Regions from separate parts of the Arthrobacter sp. SlRoot2-15 genome, predicted to be linked through region 1. Evidence: riboswitches for the same ligand, from Rfam matches in the RefSeq annotation. Region 1 holds a riboswitch; the other holds the start of a gene.
The links. Region 1 has a riboswitch for glycine ahead of gcvP (aminomethyl-transferring glycine dehydrogenase). Riboswitches for the same ligand answer to the same signal wherever they lie in the genome.

Region 1 (7,379 bases):
CGATGGAAAAGAGATCAAAGACTCCAACAGCCATTGTCGGTTCCTCACTAGGTCATGCTTCGAATGTTCGGTGGTCGGGCCTGTCCAGCCCCCAATGCGTGGACAGGCCCGACCGCCAGGGCTGGCTAGAGAGCCGGGTAGAGCGGGTGGGCGGCGGCGAGGGCTTGGACCCGGGTGCGGAGCCCGGAGAGGTCCGTGCCGGCGTCGGCGGTCAAAGCCTCGGCGATGATGTCCGCGACCTCGGCGAACGCGGCCTCGCCGAAGCCTCGGGTGGCCAACGCCGGGGTGCCGATCCGCAGGCCGGAGGTGACCATCGGCGGGCGCGGATCGAACGGCACGGCATTGCGGTTGACCGTGATGTCGATCGCAGCGAGCCGGTCCTCGGCTTCCTGGCCGTTGAGCTCGCACTCGCGCAGGTCCACCAGCACCAGGTGTACATCGGTGCCGCCGGAGATCACGTTGATCCCCTTCGCGATCACGTCCGGCTGGACCAGGCGCTCGGCGAGGATCCGGGCACCGGCCAGGACACGCTCCTGGCGTTCCTTGAACTCCGGCGACGTGGCGATCTTGAAGGCCACGGCCTTGCCGGCGATGACGTGCTCGAGCGGTCCGCCCTGCTGGCCCGGGAACACGGCCGAGTTGATCTTCTTGGCGATGCCGGCGTCGTTGCTCAGGATGATCCCGCCGCGCGGACCGGCGAGGGTCTTGTGCGTCGTCGACGTGGTGACGTGGGCGTGCGGCACCGGGGAGGGGTGCAGCCCGGCCGCGACGAGCCCGGCGAAGTGCGCCATGTCCACCATCAGGTACGCGCCCACCGAATCGGCGATCCGGCGGAACTCCGCGAAGTCCAACTGCCGGGCGTAGGCAGACCAGCCGGCAACAATGAGCTGCGGCTTGTGCTCCCGGGCCAGGGCCTCGACCTCGGCCATGTCGATCCGGTGGTCATCCTCCCGCACCTGGTACGGGATCACGTTGTAGAGCCGGCCGGAGAAGTTGATCTTCATGCCGTGGGTGAGGTGCCCGCCGTGGGCCAGGTTCAGGCCCATGATCGTGTCGCCCGGACGGATCAGCGCGTGCATCACCGAGGCGTTCGCCTGCGCACCGGAGTGCGGCTGGACGTTCGCGTATTCGGCACCGAACAGGGCCTTGACCCGGTCGATCGCGAGCTGCTCGATCACGTCGACGTGTTCGCAGCCGCCGTAATAGCGCTTGCCCGGGTAGCCCTCGGCGTACTTGTTCGTCAGGACCGAGCCCTGCGCCTGCATCACGGCCACCGCGGTGTGGTTTTCCGAGGCGATCATTTCCAGGCCGTCACGCTGACGGCCCAGCTCCGCGTCGATCTTCGCGGCGATCTCCGGGTCCAGCACGGACAGCTCCGCATCCAGCGACGGCGACACGACCTGGTCGAAGGCGGTCAGGGTGCCCGCCGCCGCAGCCCCGCTCACAGTTCCCCGCCGTTGGCTGCAGCGTACTCTTCGGCCGACATCAGCGGCCCTTCTTCGATCACGGCGACCTTGAACAGCCAGCCGGCACCGTACGGGTCGCTGTTGATCAGCGAGGGATCGTCGACGACGGCGGGGTTGGTTTCGGTGACCTCGCCCGTGACCGGGGCGTACAGGTCCGAGACCGACTTGGTTGACTCGACCTCGCCGCAGGTCTCGCCCGCGGTCACCGTGGCGCCCACCTCGGGCAGGTCAACGTAAACGATGTCGCCGAGGGCGTCCGCGGCCACGGCTGAAATGCCGATCCCGGCCGGGCCCGACCCGTCAGCGGCGACCCATTCGTGTTCCGCGGAGTACTTCAGTTCGGCTACTACTTTGCTCATGCTTCTCAATCCTTAAGTTCGTAGGTTGTATCGACGGGCCCAGCCGGCGGCCGGGCTATTTTTCGCGCTTGTAGAACGGCAGCGCCACGACTTCGAACGGCTCGGCCTTGCCGCGCAAATCGATGTCCAGGGCGGTGCCCGGTTCGGTGAACTCGACGTCCACGTACGCCATCGCGACGGGGTACCCCAGGGTGGGGCTCGGCTGCCCGGAGGTCACTTCGCCGACGACGGTGCCGTCCTTGAGGACAGGGTAGTGGCCGCGGCCGGCCCGGCGGCCCAGGCCCTTGAGGCCCACAAGTCTGCGGCCGGTGGTGGAACCTGCGCCGGCTTCCTTGAGTTCGGCCAGGGCCGCCTTGCCGACGAAGTCCGACTCCTTGGCGAGCGAGACGACCGGTCCCAGGCCTGCCGCGTACGGGTTGCCTTCGCGGGAGAGCTCGTTGCCGTAGAGCGGCATGCCGGCTTCCAGACGCAACGAGTCGCGGCAGGCCAGGCCGGCGGGGATAAGCCGCTGGCTGGCACCGGTTTCCAGCAGTGCTTCCCAGAGGCCGGCGGCGTCCTCGTTGGGAACGTAGATTTCAAAGCCGTCCTCGCCGGTGTAGCCGGTGCGGGCGAGCAGCAGGTCCTGTCCGTTGATCTGAACCTCAACCGCGGCGTAGTACTTCAGCTCGGTGACCAGCGCGTGCTGCCCGGCCGGGACCAGGGCCAGCAGGATCGCTTCGGCGTTGGGGCCCTGGACGGCGATCAGCGAAGTTTCGGCGGAGACGTTCTCCACCGTGACGTCAAAGCCTGCAGCCCGCTCGGCCAAGGCCGCGGCCACTACCTCAGCGTTTCCGGCGTTGGGGACCACCAGGTACCTGTCTTCGGCGCGGCGGTAGGAGATGAGGTCATCGATGATGCCGCCGTCTTCCTGGCAGATCAGCGAGTACTTGGCCTTGCCCACGGCCACAGCCGAGAGCTTCCCGGCCAGGGCAAAGTCGAGGAACGCGGCGGCGTCCGGGCCGCTGACCCAGACCTCACCCATGTGGGAGAGGTCGAACAAGCCCGCGGCGTTGCGGACGGCGTGGTGCTCGGCCAGTTCCGATTCGTACTTAAGGGGCATCTGCCAGCCGCCGAAGTCCGTGAAGGAGGCGCCGGCTTTTTTGTGCTGCTCGAAGAGGGCGGTGTAGTTCTCACTCATCAGGGGATCCTTAGTTCTCGAATTCGGAAAGCGGAGGGCAGGAGCAGACCAGGTTCCGGTCGCCGGCTGCACCGTCGATCCGGCCGACCGGCGGGAAGTACTTGTCCTGCCTAAGCGTGTGGACCGGGAAGGCGGCCTGCTCGCGCGGATACGCCCGCTCCCAGTCGGACGAGACGACGGCGGCCGCCGTGTGGGGTGCGTTGCGCAGCGGGGAGTTCTCCACCGTGAACTCACCGCTGGCCACCTGGTCGATCTCCTGCCGGATCGTGATCATCGCCGCGATGAAGCGGTCGATCTCCGCGAGGTCCTCGGACTCCGTGGGCTCCACCATCAGGGTGCCCGCCACGGGGAAAGACAGCGTGGGGGCGTGGAAGCCGAAGTCGATCAGGCGCTTGGCGACGTCCTCCGCGGTGACACCGGTCCTGGCCGTGAGTTCACGCAGGTCCAGAATGCACTCGTGCGCCACCAGTCCGCTTTCGCCGGTGTAGAGCACCGGGAAGTGCTCATCCAACCGTGCAGCGATGTAGTTCGCGGCGAGGAGGGCCGACTTGGTCGCCTCGGTCAGGCCCTGCCCGCCCATGAGCTTCACGTACGCCCAGGAGATCGGCAGGACGCCGGCCGAGCCGTACCGGGACGCTGAGATGGCCACGCCTGTCCCGCCCTGGTCGGCGGCCTTGTTCGCGTCGCCGGGCATAAACGGCGCCAAGTGCGCCTTGGCCGCAACCGGGCCGACGCCGGGTCCGCCGCCGCCGTGCGGGATGCAGAAGGTCTTGTGCAGGTTCAGGTGCGAGACGTCGCCGCCGAACTGCCCCGGCTGGGCCAGGCCGACGAGGGCGTTGAGGTTGGCGCCGTCGACGTAGACCTGCCCGCCAGCGGCGTGGATGGCGTCGCAGACCTCTCGGACGTCGGCGTCGTAGACGCCGTGCGTGGACGGATAGGTGATCATAATCGCCGAGAGCACGTCCTTGTGCTGCTCGATCTTTGCCTGCAGGTCCGCGTGGTCGATCGTGCCGTCCGAAGCTGTCGCCACCACGACGACCTTCATGCCGGCGAGCACCGCGGAGGCGGCGTTGGTACCGTGCGCCGAGGCCGGGATCAGGCAGACGTTGCGCTGGGCATCGCCGCGGGAGTGGTGGTAGCCGCGGATCGCGAGCAGGCCCGCGAGTTCACCCTGGGAGCCGGCGTTTGGCTGGATGGAGACCTGGTCGTAGCCGGTGATTTCGGCGAGGTCAGCCTCGAGGCCGCTGATGAGTTCGCGCCACCCTTCGGTCTGGGAGTCCGGCGCGAAGGGGTGGATGGAGGCGAACTCCGGCCAGGAGATCGCCTCCATCTCGGCCGTGGCGTTCAGCTTCATGGTGCAGGAACCCAGCGGGATCATGGTGCGGTCCAGGGCGAGGTCCCGGTCCGAGAGGCGGCGGATGTAGCGCAGCAGCTGGGTCTCGGATCGGTGGGTGTTGAAGACCGGGTGCTGCAGGTAGTCGGAGGTGCGCAGCACCGAGTCGGGCAGTTCGAAGCCCTTGGCCTCCACGAGCGGACCGGCGCCAAAGGCGACGACCACAGCGGAGAGGACTTCCGGCGTCGTGGTTTCATCGACGGACACGCCAACTGTGTCCGCGTCGATGAGCCGCAGGTTGATGCCCCGGGCCTCGGCGGCGGCGATGGCCTTCGCGGCCTTGCCCGGCACCCGGACCGTGATGGTGTCGAAGAAGGAATCGCTTGCCAGTTCGCGGCCGGCAATCTTCAGTGTGGCGGCCAGGGCGCGGGCGTTGTTGTGGACGGCCTCGGCGATTGCCTTCAGCCCGTCCGGGCCGTGGTAGACGGCGTAGAAAGAGGACACGATGGCCAGCAGCGCCTGGGCGGTGCAGATGTTGGAGGTGGCCTTCTCCCGGCGGATGTGCTGCTCGCGGGTCTGCAACGCCAGGCGGTAGGCGGGGATGCCGGCGTTGTCCTTGGATACGCCGACGATCCGGCCCGGGAGCGTGCGTTCCATGCCCTCGCGCACCGCCATGTAGGCGGCGTGCGGGCCGCCGAAGAACAGCGGGACACCGAAGCGCTGGGTCGAGCCGACGGCGATGTCCGCGCCATGCTCGCCCGGGGGAGTGATGAGGGTCAGGGCAAGCAGGTCCGCGGCCACGGTGACCAGTGCGCCGCGCTCCTTGGCCTCGGCGATCACACCGGACTGGTCCCAAACCCGGCCGGAAACGCCCGGCTGCTGCAGCACAACGCCGTTGATGACACCCTCGGGCAGGCCCTTGGACAAATCGGCGACCTCAACCTCGAAGCCGAGGGCCTCGGCGCGGCCCTGGACGATGGCGATGGTCTGCGGCAGGCAGTCGGCGTCGAGGACGGTCTTGCCGTCGTGAGCGGACTTGTTCTTATTTGCCCGGCGCATCATCAGCACGGCCTCGGCGACGGCGGTGGCTTCGTCCAGCAGCGAGGCGTTGGCGATCGGCAGGCCCACGAGGTCCTGGACCATGGTCTGGAAGTTCAGCAGCGCCTCGAGCCGGCCCTGCGAGATCTCGGGCTGGTACGGCGTGTAGGCGGTGTACCAGGCCGGGGCTTCGAGGATATTGCGGCGGATCACGGCCGGGGTGACGGTGTCGTAGTAGCCCTGGCCGATCATCTGCACGGCGGTCTTGTTCTTGGCGGCCAGCTTGCGCAGCTCGGCGAGGACTTCGACTTCGCTCAGCGCCGCGGCCAGGGTGAGGGGCTTTTCCTGGCGGATTGAATCAGGGACAGCAGTATCCACCAGGCCGTCGACACTGTCGTAGCCGACAGCCTTCAGCATGGTGTCGACGTCGGCCTCGCGGCGGGCGCCAATATGGCGGTCAGCGAAATTGGATGAAAGAGATTGAACCGTCAAGAGGAACTCCAAGGTTTGGCCGGCGCAAGGCGCCGGAAGGGACCGGGTTCCTCCCCGCTCTGTATTGGACCTGAGAGATTCCGCGGACCGTTGTCCGCTTGCACCGTCGGTGAGCCAGGAACTTTCCTGACTGCTTTCCAGAGTTGCCTCGCCGCGGCGGTACATGGGCCTGAGAGATTCCTGGGGAGGATTTGCTCCTACGGCGCCTGCCCGTTGGTGACGGGGAGGACTCTCCCGCCACGGCTCGAAAGGCATATTCGAATGTGGTGATTCGCCTCACACCGTACACGCCATCCCGGGGAGGGGCAACAATGCGGCCGCCGGGCAATGTCACATTTGCGGGGCTTGACTTTCCCGAGTGATCCATCACACACTGAGTCGGCCGGACGATGTCCTTCGAGGGTGATCCGGCCATGGTGGGTGCAGGTCCCGGCACATCCGGGGCACCGCACCCACGACGGCGCGCTTTGTTCGGAGCTAACCTCCACGCCACTGGGCCGTCCGTAACATTCACAAATGAACATGCCTATGATCTGCGGCGGGAGAGTCCTGCCGGTACATACAGCAGGCGCCGTAGGAGCAAATCCTCCCCAGGAATCTCTCAGGCCCATGTACCGCCGCGGCGAGGCAACTCTGGAAAGCAGCCAGGCACGTTCCTGGCTCACCGAAGGTGCAAGCGGGTCTGCGGGGGCAGGAACGCGGAAACTCTCAGGTCCAAGACAGAGCGGGGAGGAACCCGAATCATCGTGGCACCGAAGTGCCACTTGAACGATGGAGTTCCTTATGACGATTCAACGACCACCTTCGGCTCCGGTTGAAGCCCCCCACCTTGAGCGCCAGCTCAGCAACCGGCACATCCAGCTCATCGCGATCGGCGGCGCCATCGGCACCGGCCTTTTTATGGGCTCGGGAAAGACCATCTCGGCGGCCGGCCCTTCCGTAATCTTCGTCTACATGATCATCGGCTTTATGCTGTTCTTCGTCATGCGGGCCATGGGTGAGCTGCTGCTGTCCAACCTCCACTACAAGTCCTTCAGTGATTTCGCGGCGGACTTGCTTGGCCCCTGGGCCGGCTTCTTCACCGGCTGGACCTACTGGTTCTGCTGGGTGATCACCGGCATCGCCGACGTTATCGCCATCGCCGGCTACTCCCAGGAGCTCTGGCCCGGGCTGCCCCTGTGGATACCGGGACTGGTCACCGTCGCCATCCTGCTGCTGCTGAACCTGACCACGGTGAAGGCCTTCGGCGAAACCGAGTTCTGGTTCGCGCTGATCAAGATCATCGCCATCGCGGCGTTGATTATCGTGGGCCTGTTCATGATTTTCAGCGGATTCAGGTCCGACGCCGGACCCGCTACTTTCAGCAACCTGTGGAGCCACGGAGGCTTCTTCCCGAACGAGTTCATGGGCTTCGTCGCCGGCTTCCAGATTGCCGTGTTCGCCTTCGTGGGCATCGAACTGGTGGGCACCACTGCGGCAGAGGCCAAGGACCCGGAGAAGAACCTGCCCCGGGC
Region 2 (7,379 bases), 2.3 Mb from region 1:
AGATTGCCTCCGCGCTGGGTGTCCAGCAAAGCGTGGTGGAGGCGGCGCTCGCAGACGCGTCCCGCACCCTCACGCCGCTCGACGACGCCGTTGTGGACACGCTGGCGGCGGAAACCCTGTCTCCGGAGCACTCGGTGCTCGCGGACGAACGGCTCCAGTACCTGCGGGCCGCCGTGAAGTCCCTCCCGGAGCGGATGCGCTATGTGGTCGAGGAGATCTACTTCGGGGACCGCACCGTCAAGGACCTGGCCGCCGAGCTGGGTTCCACGCACGCCGCGGTGTCGCAGCAGCGCGCCGAAGCGATCCGGCTGATGCGCGACGGCCTCACCGCCCACTACGCCGACGACCCGGACCAGAGCTTCGAGCCGCAGTCGCGGATCACGCCGCGCCGCCGGAACGATTACCTGGCCCAGCTCTCCGAAGCGACTGCCGGCGGGATCACCCGGGCCATCTTCCCGCAGGGGCCGATGCTCAACCAGGCCGTCTAAAGCCGCTCGGAACGCTTACTAAGCTCACTTAGTAAGCTGACCGTGAAATTCACCCGCGGCCATCGCGGGCCGCGTCCTCCCTGGGGTACCGTCTGAGGCATAACGCCGTACCAGCCGTTCCGATCAAGGAGGATGCATGAAAGCAACACCCACCCTGACAAGCAACCTGCAGGCCGTTCTCGTGGACCTGATTGAACTCCACGTCCAGGGCAAACAGGCGCACTGGAACATCGTGGGAACCAACTTCCGCGACCTCCACCTCCAGCTCGACGAGATCATCGAAGCCGCCCGCGGATTCGCCGACGACCTGGCCGAGCGGATGCGCGCCCTGCACGCCCTGCCGGACGGCCGCAGTTCCACCGTCTCCAAGTCCACCGCCCTTGCGGAATTCCCGGCCGGGCTCATCAACACCAAGGACGCGATCGACAAGATCGTCGCCGCGCTCGAAGCCGCCGTCGGCACCATGCGCAAGGTGCACGACGAGGTGGACGAGGAAGACCCCACCACCGCGGACCTGCTGCACGAATTCATTGCCAAGTTCGAGCAGTTCGCCTGGATGGTGAACGCTGAGACCATGCGTGCCTCCGCCAGCGTCACCACCCCTGACGCCAAGAAATAGACGCAACCTTCCACGCGCCTTTCCAAGCGTCCGGCGCCGGGTTTCCCTCCCGGCGTCGGGCGTCCGGCGTTTAACGCGCTTTACCCCTCGGGTAAGCCTGTTCAGGCGGCCCTCGGCACTTTACGCAGTACGACGGCGGCGAGGACGGCCGCGCCCGCCATCAGCACCAGGGCAATCGTGGCCGTGATGTGGACGCCGGAGTCGAATGCGGTCCTGGCGGCGGCCGTCACGGCCTCGGCCAGCGGGGCCGGGAGGCTCCGGGCCAGCTCGGTTGCCCCGGCAAGGGTCTCGCCGGCCTGGTGGGCCGCCCCGGGGCCGGCGCCGGCGACGTCGGCGGGCAACCTGAGGTTCCGCTGGTAGGACGCGGTAAGGATCGAGCCGAGGATGGCGGTGCCGAGCAGGGAGCCGATCTCATAACCGGTTTCCGAAATGGCGGCCGCCGCGCCGGATTTCGCGGCCGGGACGGCCCCTAGGATCAGGTCGTTGGAGATGGTCTCGGCCGCGCCGACGCCCAGGCAGAGCACCAGCAGCGCCGCCAGCAACATGCCGGGACCGGCGCCGTGGTCGCCCACGGCCACCAGGGCATAGCCCGTGGCGCTCAACAGCAGCCCGCCCGCCACCACAAAGCCCGGGCGGACCTTGCGCACCAGCGGCACCGCGAGCAGGCCCGCGACAACCGTGGCGGCCAGGGCCGGAACCATCGCCAGTCCGGACTCCGACGGCGACTGGCCCTCGAGCAGCTGCAGGTGCTGGGCGAGGAAGAGAATAAAGCCGTTGTAGGAAAACAGCGCCAGCACGTTCGCCGTGATGGCGGTGCTGAAGACCGGGTTGCCAAAGAGGCTGAGGTCCAGCAGGGGAGCCGTCGCCGGCGAGGCTGCTAGCCGGCGCTGGCGGCGGACGAAGGTGTACCCCATCAGGAGACCGACGCCGAGGGCGGCCAGCGCCTCCGGTGCCGGGCCGTGGGTCGCCAGGATCTTGATGCCGTACACCGCCGGGACCATGGCCAGCAGGGACAGGGCGATGCTGGGTACGTCCACGGGGCCGGGCTTCGGGTCGCGGGATTCCGGGATCAGCGCCGGACCGAGGGCCAGCAGCGGCAGGATGATGGGCACCGCGACGAGGAGAACCGCACCCCACCAGAGGTGCTCCACCAGCCAGCCGCCCAGGATGGGGCCCAATGCCGCGCCGCCGGAGAAGCCGGCGGCCCAGATCGCCACCGCGAGCCGCCGCCGGTTGGGCTCCGGAAAGATGTTCCGGATCAGCGACAGGGTGGATGGCATCAGCATGGCGCCGAAGAAACCGAGCCCGGCCCGGCCGGCGATCAGCCACTCCGCGCCGGGTGCAAAGGCCGTCACCGCGGAGACGGCCGCAAAGCCCGTGCTGCCGACCAGCAGCAGCCGCCGGCGGCCAATCCTGTCACCCAGGCTGCCAATCGCCACGAGCAGGCCGGCCAGGACCAGCGGGTACGAGTCAACAATCCAGAGCAGTTCCACCCCGGTGGCATCCAGGCTTCGGGCAATCGCGGGCAGCGCGAACGTCAGGGCCGTGTTATCCACGGCCACCAGCAGCACCGGGAACATCAGCAGGGTGAGCGCCAGCCAGTCCCGCCAGGGCGCGCGCGGCTCCGGGGCCGTGGCGGTGCGGTCAGGGTCCGGCAGGAATATGGTGCTCATAAAAGATAACTGTACCGTCTGGACGGTATAGTTAAGAAATGCGCGTCCCGACAGGCATGATGTAATCCATGGCCAGAAAACCCGTCGCCCGCGAAGCCGTCCTCGACGCCTTCGAATCCCTGCTCATCGCCGAGGGGGAACGCGCCGCGACGCTGGATGCGGTGGCCAGGCTGGCAGGTGTCTCCAAGGGCGGCCTGCTGTACCACTTCCCGAACAAGGAAGCCATGATCGCGGTGTTGCTCGAGCGCCTGGACCGGCTGCTCGCCGAAGACCTGGATGCCATGGCCGCCGCGCCGGAGGGGGCGGCGGCGTACTTCATCAAATCCTCCGTGTGGGCCGACACCCCGCTGGACCGGGTGTTTGTGGCCGCTACCCGGCTGGCCGAAGTGGCGCACGCTGAGACCCTGCAGCGGATGGCCGGGGTCCAGGCCAGCTGGCTGGCACTGCTCGCTGCCGACGTCGGACCTGCGATGGCCAAGGCTGTGCTGTACATGGGGGATGGGCTGTACTTCAACGCGATGCTCGCGCGGGCTCCCGGCGGGGCGCCGCCGGAGGTGGCCGGCGACGTCGACGGCCTGCTCGCCGCCGTCGAACGGCTGCGCGGCTGAGTGGGCGCTCCAACCCGGGGAGGCTCCCGCAGGTGTGGCGGGTTGGTGCGGGAGCGTCCCATCAGGGGGCCTGCGGCGGCACCCGAAGCGTGACCCGAACCGCTCCGTGCGCCGGAGTTTGCGGACGTGCCTCCGGCATAGGACAATGGGACTTGTGACTGCGGTCACGAGCAATTGAATATGCCTTTGATCTGCGGCGGGAGAGTTCTGCAAGTAGGTACAAGCAGGCGCCGTAGGAGCAAACCCTCCCCAGGAATCTCTCAGGCCCATGTACCGCCGCGGCAAGGCAACTCTGGAAAGCAGCAGGCACGCCCCGGGCGCGCCGTGCTCACCGACGGTGCAAGCGGAGCCTCGCGAAAGCGGTTGCGCGGAAACTCTCAGGTCCAATACAGAGCGGGGAGGAACCCGAATCAATGTGGCGTACCCTGCGCCGCCTTAGTTATGGAGTTCCTTGTGACTGTTACCTCAGCCTCCACGTCCTTCGTTGACCGGCACATCGGCGCCCGCCGCCAGGCCGACGTCGACACCATGCTGAAGGCTGTCGGCCACGACACCGTCGACGCGCTGGTGGACACCGCCGTTCCGAAGGACATCCGCCAGGACTCCGACCTGGCGCTCGCCGCGGCACTGAGCGAAGTCGAAGTCCTCGCCGAGCTGCGCAAGCTGGCCGCCAAGAACAAGACCGCCGTGCAGATGATCGGCCAGGGCTACTACGACACCGTCACCCCGGCCGTGATCCGCCGCAATATCCTCGAAGCCCCGGCCTGGTACACCGCGTACACGCCGTACCAGCCCGAAATCTCGCAGGGCCGGCTCGAGGCGCTGCTGAACTTCCAGACCATGGTCCAGGACCTCGTGGGCCTGCCGATCGCCAACGCCTCGCTGCTGGACGAAGCCACCGCCGTCGCCGAGGCCGTGCTGATGATGCGCCGGGCCAACAAGAACAAGACGGCCCACGACGGCAAAACCGTCCTCGACGCCGACTGCCTGCCGCAGACCATCGCCATCGTCCAGGGCCGCGCCGAGGCCCTCGGCTTCGAAGTTGAGGTCGCAGACCTGTCCAAAGGCCTGCCCGAGGGCGTCATCAACGGCGTTGTGCTGCAGCAGCCGGGCGCTTCCGGCCGCGTGTTCGACCACACCACCGTGATCGCCGAGGCCAAGGAACGCGGCGCGCTCGTCACGGTGGCGGCGGACCTGCTGTCCCTGACCCTCATCACCTCCCCGGGCGAGCAGGGTGCGGACATCGCCGTCGGCTCCGCCCAGCGCTTCGGCGTCCCGCTGTTCTTCGGCGGCCCGCACGCCGCCTACATGGCCGTAGCCAAGGGCCTCGAGCGCTCCATGCCCGGCCGCCTCGTCGGTGTCTCCAAGGACAACGCCGGCATGCCCGCCTACCGCCTGGCGCTGCAGACCCGCGAGCAGCACATCCGCCGCGAGAAGGCCACCTCCAACATCTGCACGGCCCAGGCGCTGCTGGCCATCGTGGCCTCGTTCTACGCCGTCTACCACGGCCCGGACGGGCTGAAGGCGATCGCCGAGACCGTCCACAACAACGCCCGCACCATCGCCGCCTCGCTCAAGGGCGCCGGCCTTAACGTGCTGCACACCTCGTTCTTCGACACTGTCACCGTCTCGGTTCCGGGCAAGGCCGCGGAGATCATCGCCGCCGCCGATGCCAAGGGCATCAACCTGCGTTCCATCGATGCCGACACGGTCGGCATCTCCGCCGATGAGGCGACGACGGCGGCAAACGTTGCCGACGTCGTCGCCGCCTTCGGCGCCACGGTGGTTGATTCCGTGGAAGGCTTCGCCCTGGACGCCGCCGTCGAGCGCACCTCCGACTACCTGCAGCACCCGGTCTTCAACACGCACCGTTCCGAGACCCAGCTGCTGCGCTACATCCGCCGTCTCTCGGACCGGGACCTCGCGCTGGACCGGACCATGATTCCGTTGGGTTCGTGCACCATGAAGCTGAACGCCACGGCCGAGATGGAAGCGATCTCCTGGCCGGAATTCGCCTCCATCCACCCCTTCGCCCCCGACTCCCAGACCGCCGGCTGGCGCGAACTGATCGAGGACCTCGAAGCCCAGCTGACCGAAATCACCGGCTACGACCAGGTCTCCATCCAGCCCAACGCCGGCTCCCAGGGCGAGCTCGCCGGCCTGCTCGCGATCCGCGGCTACCACCACTCCCGCGGCGAAGCTCAGCGCAACGTCTGCCTGATCCCGGCCTCCGCGCACGGCACCAACGCCGCCTCCGCGGTGCTGGCCGGCATGAAGGTCGTCGTCGTGGCCACCGCCACCGACGGCACCATCGACCACGCGGACCTCACCGCCAAGATCGAGGCCAACAAGGACGCCCTGTCCTGCATCATGATCACCTACCCGTCCACGCACGGCGTCTACGACGCCGACGTCCGCGAAGTCTGCGACGCCATCCACGCCGCCGGCGGCCAGGTCTACATCGACGGCGCCAACCTCAACGCCCTCGTCGGCCTGGCCCAGCCGGGCCAGTTCGGCGGCGACGTCTCACACCTGAACCTGCACAAGACCTTCTGCATCCCGCACGGCGGCGGCGGGCCCGGCGTCGGCCCGGTCGCGGCCAAGGCGCACCTGGCCCCGTTTATGCCGGGCAACGCAGCCGACCCCGCCAACGGGGCCGAAGGCACCCCGATCTCCGCATCCCGCTACGGCTCCGCCGGCGTCCTGCCGATCTCCTGGGCGTACGTGAAGCTCATGGGCGGCCAGGGCCTGACCGAGGCCACCAAGTCCGCCCTGCTCGCGGCCAACTACATCGCAGCCCGGCTCAACGACTCCTTCCCGGTGCTCTACACCGGCGAAGGCGGCCTGGTGGCCCACGAATGCATCCTGGACCTGCGCGAGCTCACGGCCAAGACCGGCGTCACCGCCGAGGACGTCGCCAAGCGCCTGATCGACTACGGCTTCCACGCCCCCACCCTGGCGTTCCCCGTGGCGGGCACCCTGATGGTCGAACCCACCGAATCCGAGGACCTCGGCGAGATCGACCGGTTCATCACGGCAATGATCGCCATCCGCGCCGAGATCGACCAGGTGGCGCACGGCGAGTTCAGTGTGGAGCACAGCCCGCTGCGCAACGCCCCGCACACCGCCGCTGCGGTCATCAGCACCGAGTGGACCCGCGAGTACCCGCGCGAGCAGGCAGTCTTCCCGGTCCACACGCTCAAGCAGGACAAGTACTTCCCGCCGGTCGGCCGGATCGACGGCGCCGCCGGCGACCGCAACCTGATCTGCTCCTGCCCGCCGCTGTCCGAATTCGAAAACTAAGGATTGTTGATGACTGAGAACTACACGGCCCTTTACGAAGAGCACAAGAAGCTCGGCGCCTCCTTCACCGACTTCGGCGGCTGGCAAATGCCGCTCAAGTACAGCTCCGAACTCGCCGAACACCACGCCGTCCGCAAGTCCGCGGGCCTGTTCGACCTCTCCCACATGGGCGAAGTCTGGGTCACCGGCACCGATGCCGCCGCATTCCTGGACTACGCCCTCGTGGGCAAGATCTCCGCGATGGCCATTGGCAAGGCCAAGTACTCGCTGATCTGCAACGAGGACGGCGGCATCATCGATGACCTCATCACCTACCGGCGCGGCGACCAGAAGTTCCTGGTGGTTCCCAACGCCGGCAACGCCAAAGTCGTCGCCGAGGCCCTGGCCGAGCGCGCTGCAGGCTTTGACGTCACGGTCGAGGATGCCTCCGCGGCAACCTCGCTGATCGCCGTCCAGGGCCCCAAGGCGGAGGCCATCCTGCTCCGTCTGGTCCCCGCGGCCCAGCACGATCTCGTCACCGGACTGAAGTACTACGCCGCCGTCGAGGTCCCGTTCATGTTCGGCGGGGCCAGCCAGGACCTCCTGCTGGCCCGCACCGGCTACACCGGCGAGGACGGCTTCGAAATCTTCGTCGCCAACGACGACGCCGCCACCCTCTGGCAGGCGCTGGTCGCCATCGCCGAAGACG

Region 2: linked by a shared signal. The riboswitch ahead of gcvP (aminomethyl-transferring glycine dehydrogenase) and the one ahead of gcvP (aminomethyl-transferring glycine dehydrogenase) in region 1 are both predicted to bind glycine.

The regions. Positions count from the first base shown of each region.
Region 1 covers NZ_AP046058.1:3,465,322-3,472,700, forward strand. Annotated here, with positions in the region: gene AC6I9V_RS16120 (L-serine ammonia-lyase) at 1-34, opposite strand, end outside; gene glyA (serine hydroxymethyltransferase) at 126-1,445, opposite strand; gene gcvH (glycine cleavage system protein GcvH) at 1,442-1,825, opposite strand; gene gcvT (glycine cleavage system aminomethyltransferase GcvT) at 1,881-3,002, opposite strand; gene gcvP (aminomethyl-transferring glycine dehydrogenase) at 3,013-5,865, opposite strand; glycine riboswitch at 5,915-6,012, opposite strand; glycine riboswitch at 6,013-6,112, opposite strand; glycine riboswitch at 6,395-6,492, shown strand; gene AC6I9V_RS16145 (amino acid permease) at 6,649-7,379, shown strand, end outside.
Region 2 covers NZ_AP046058.1:1,171,245-1,178,623, reverse strand. Annotated here, with positions in the region: gene AC6I9V_RS05285 (sigma-70 family RNA polymerase sigma factor) at 1-488, shown strand, start outside; gene AC6I9V_RS05280 (Dps family protein) at 625-1,107, shown strand; gene AC6I9V_RS05275 (MFS transporter) at 1,209-2,780, opposite strand; gene AC6I9V_RS05270 (TetR family transcriptional regulator) at 2,849-3,388, shown strand; glycine riboswitch at 3,576-3,674, shown strand; glycine riboswitch at 3,676-3,790, shown strand; gene gcvP (aminomethyl-transferring glycine dehydrogenase) at 3,842-6,691, shown strand; gene gcvT (glycine cleavage system aminomethyltransferase GcvT) at 6,701-7,379, shown strand, end outside.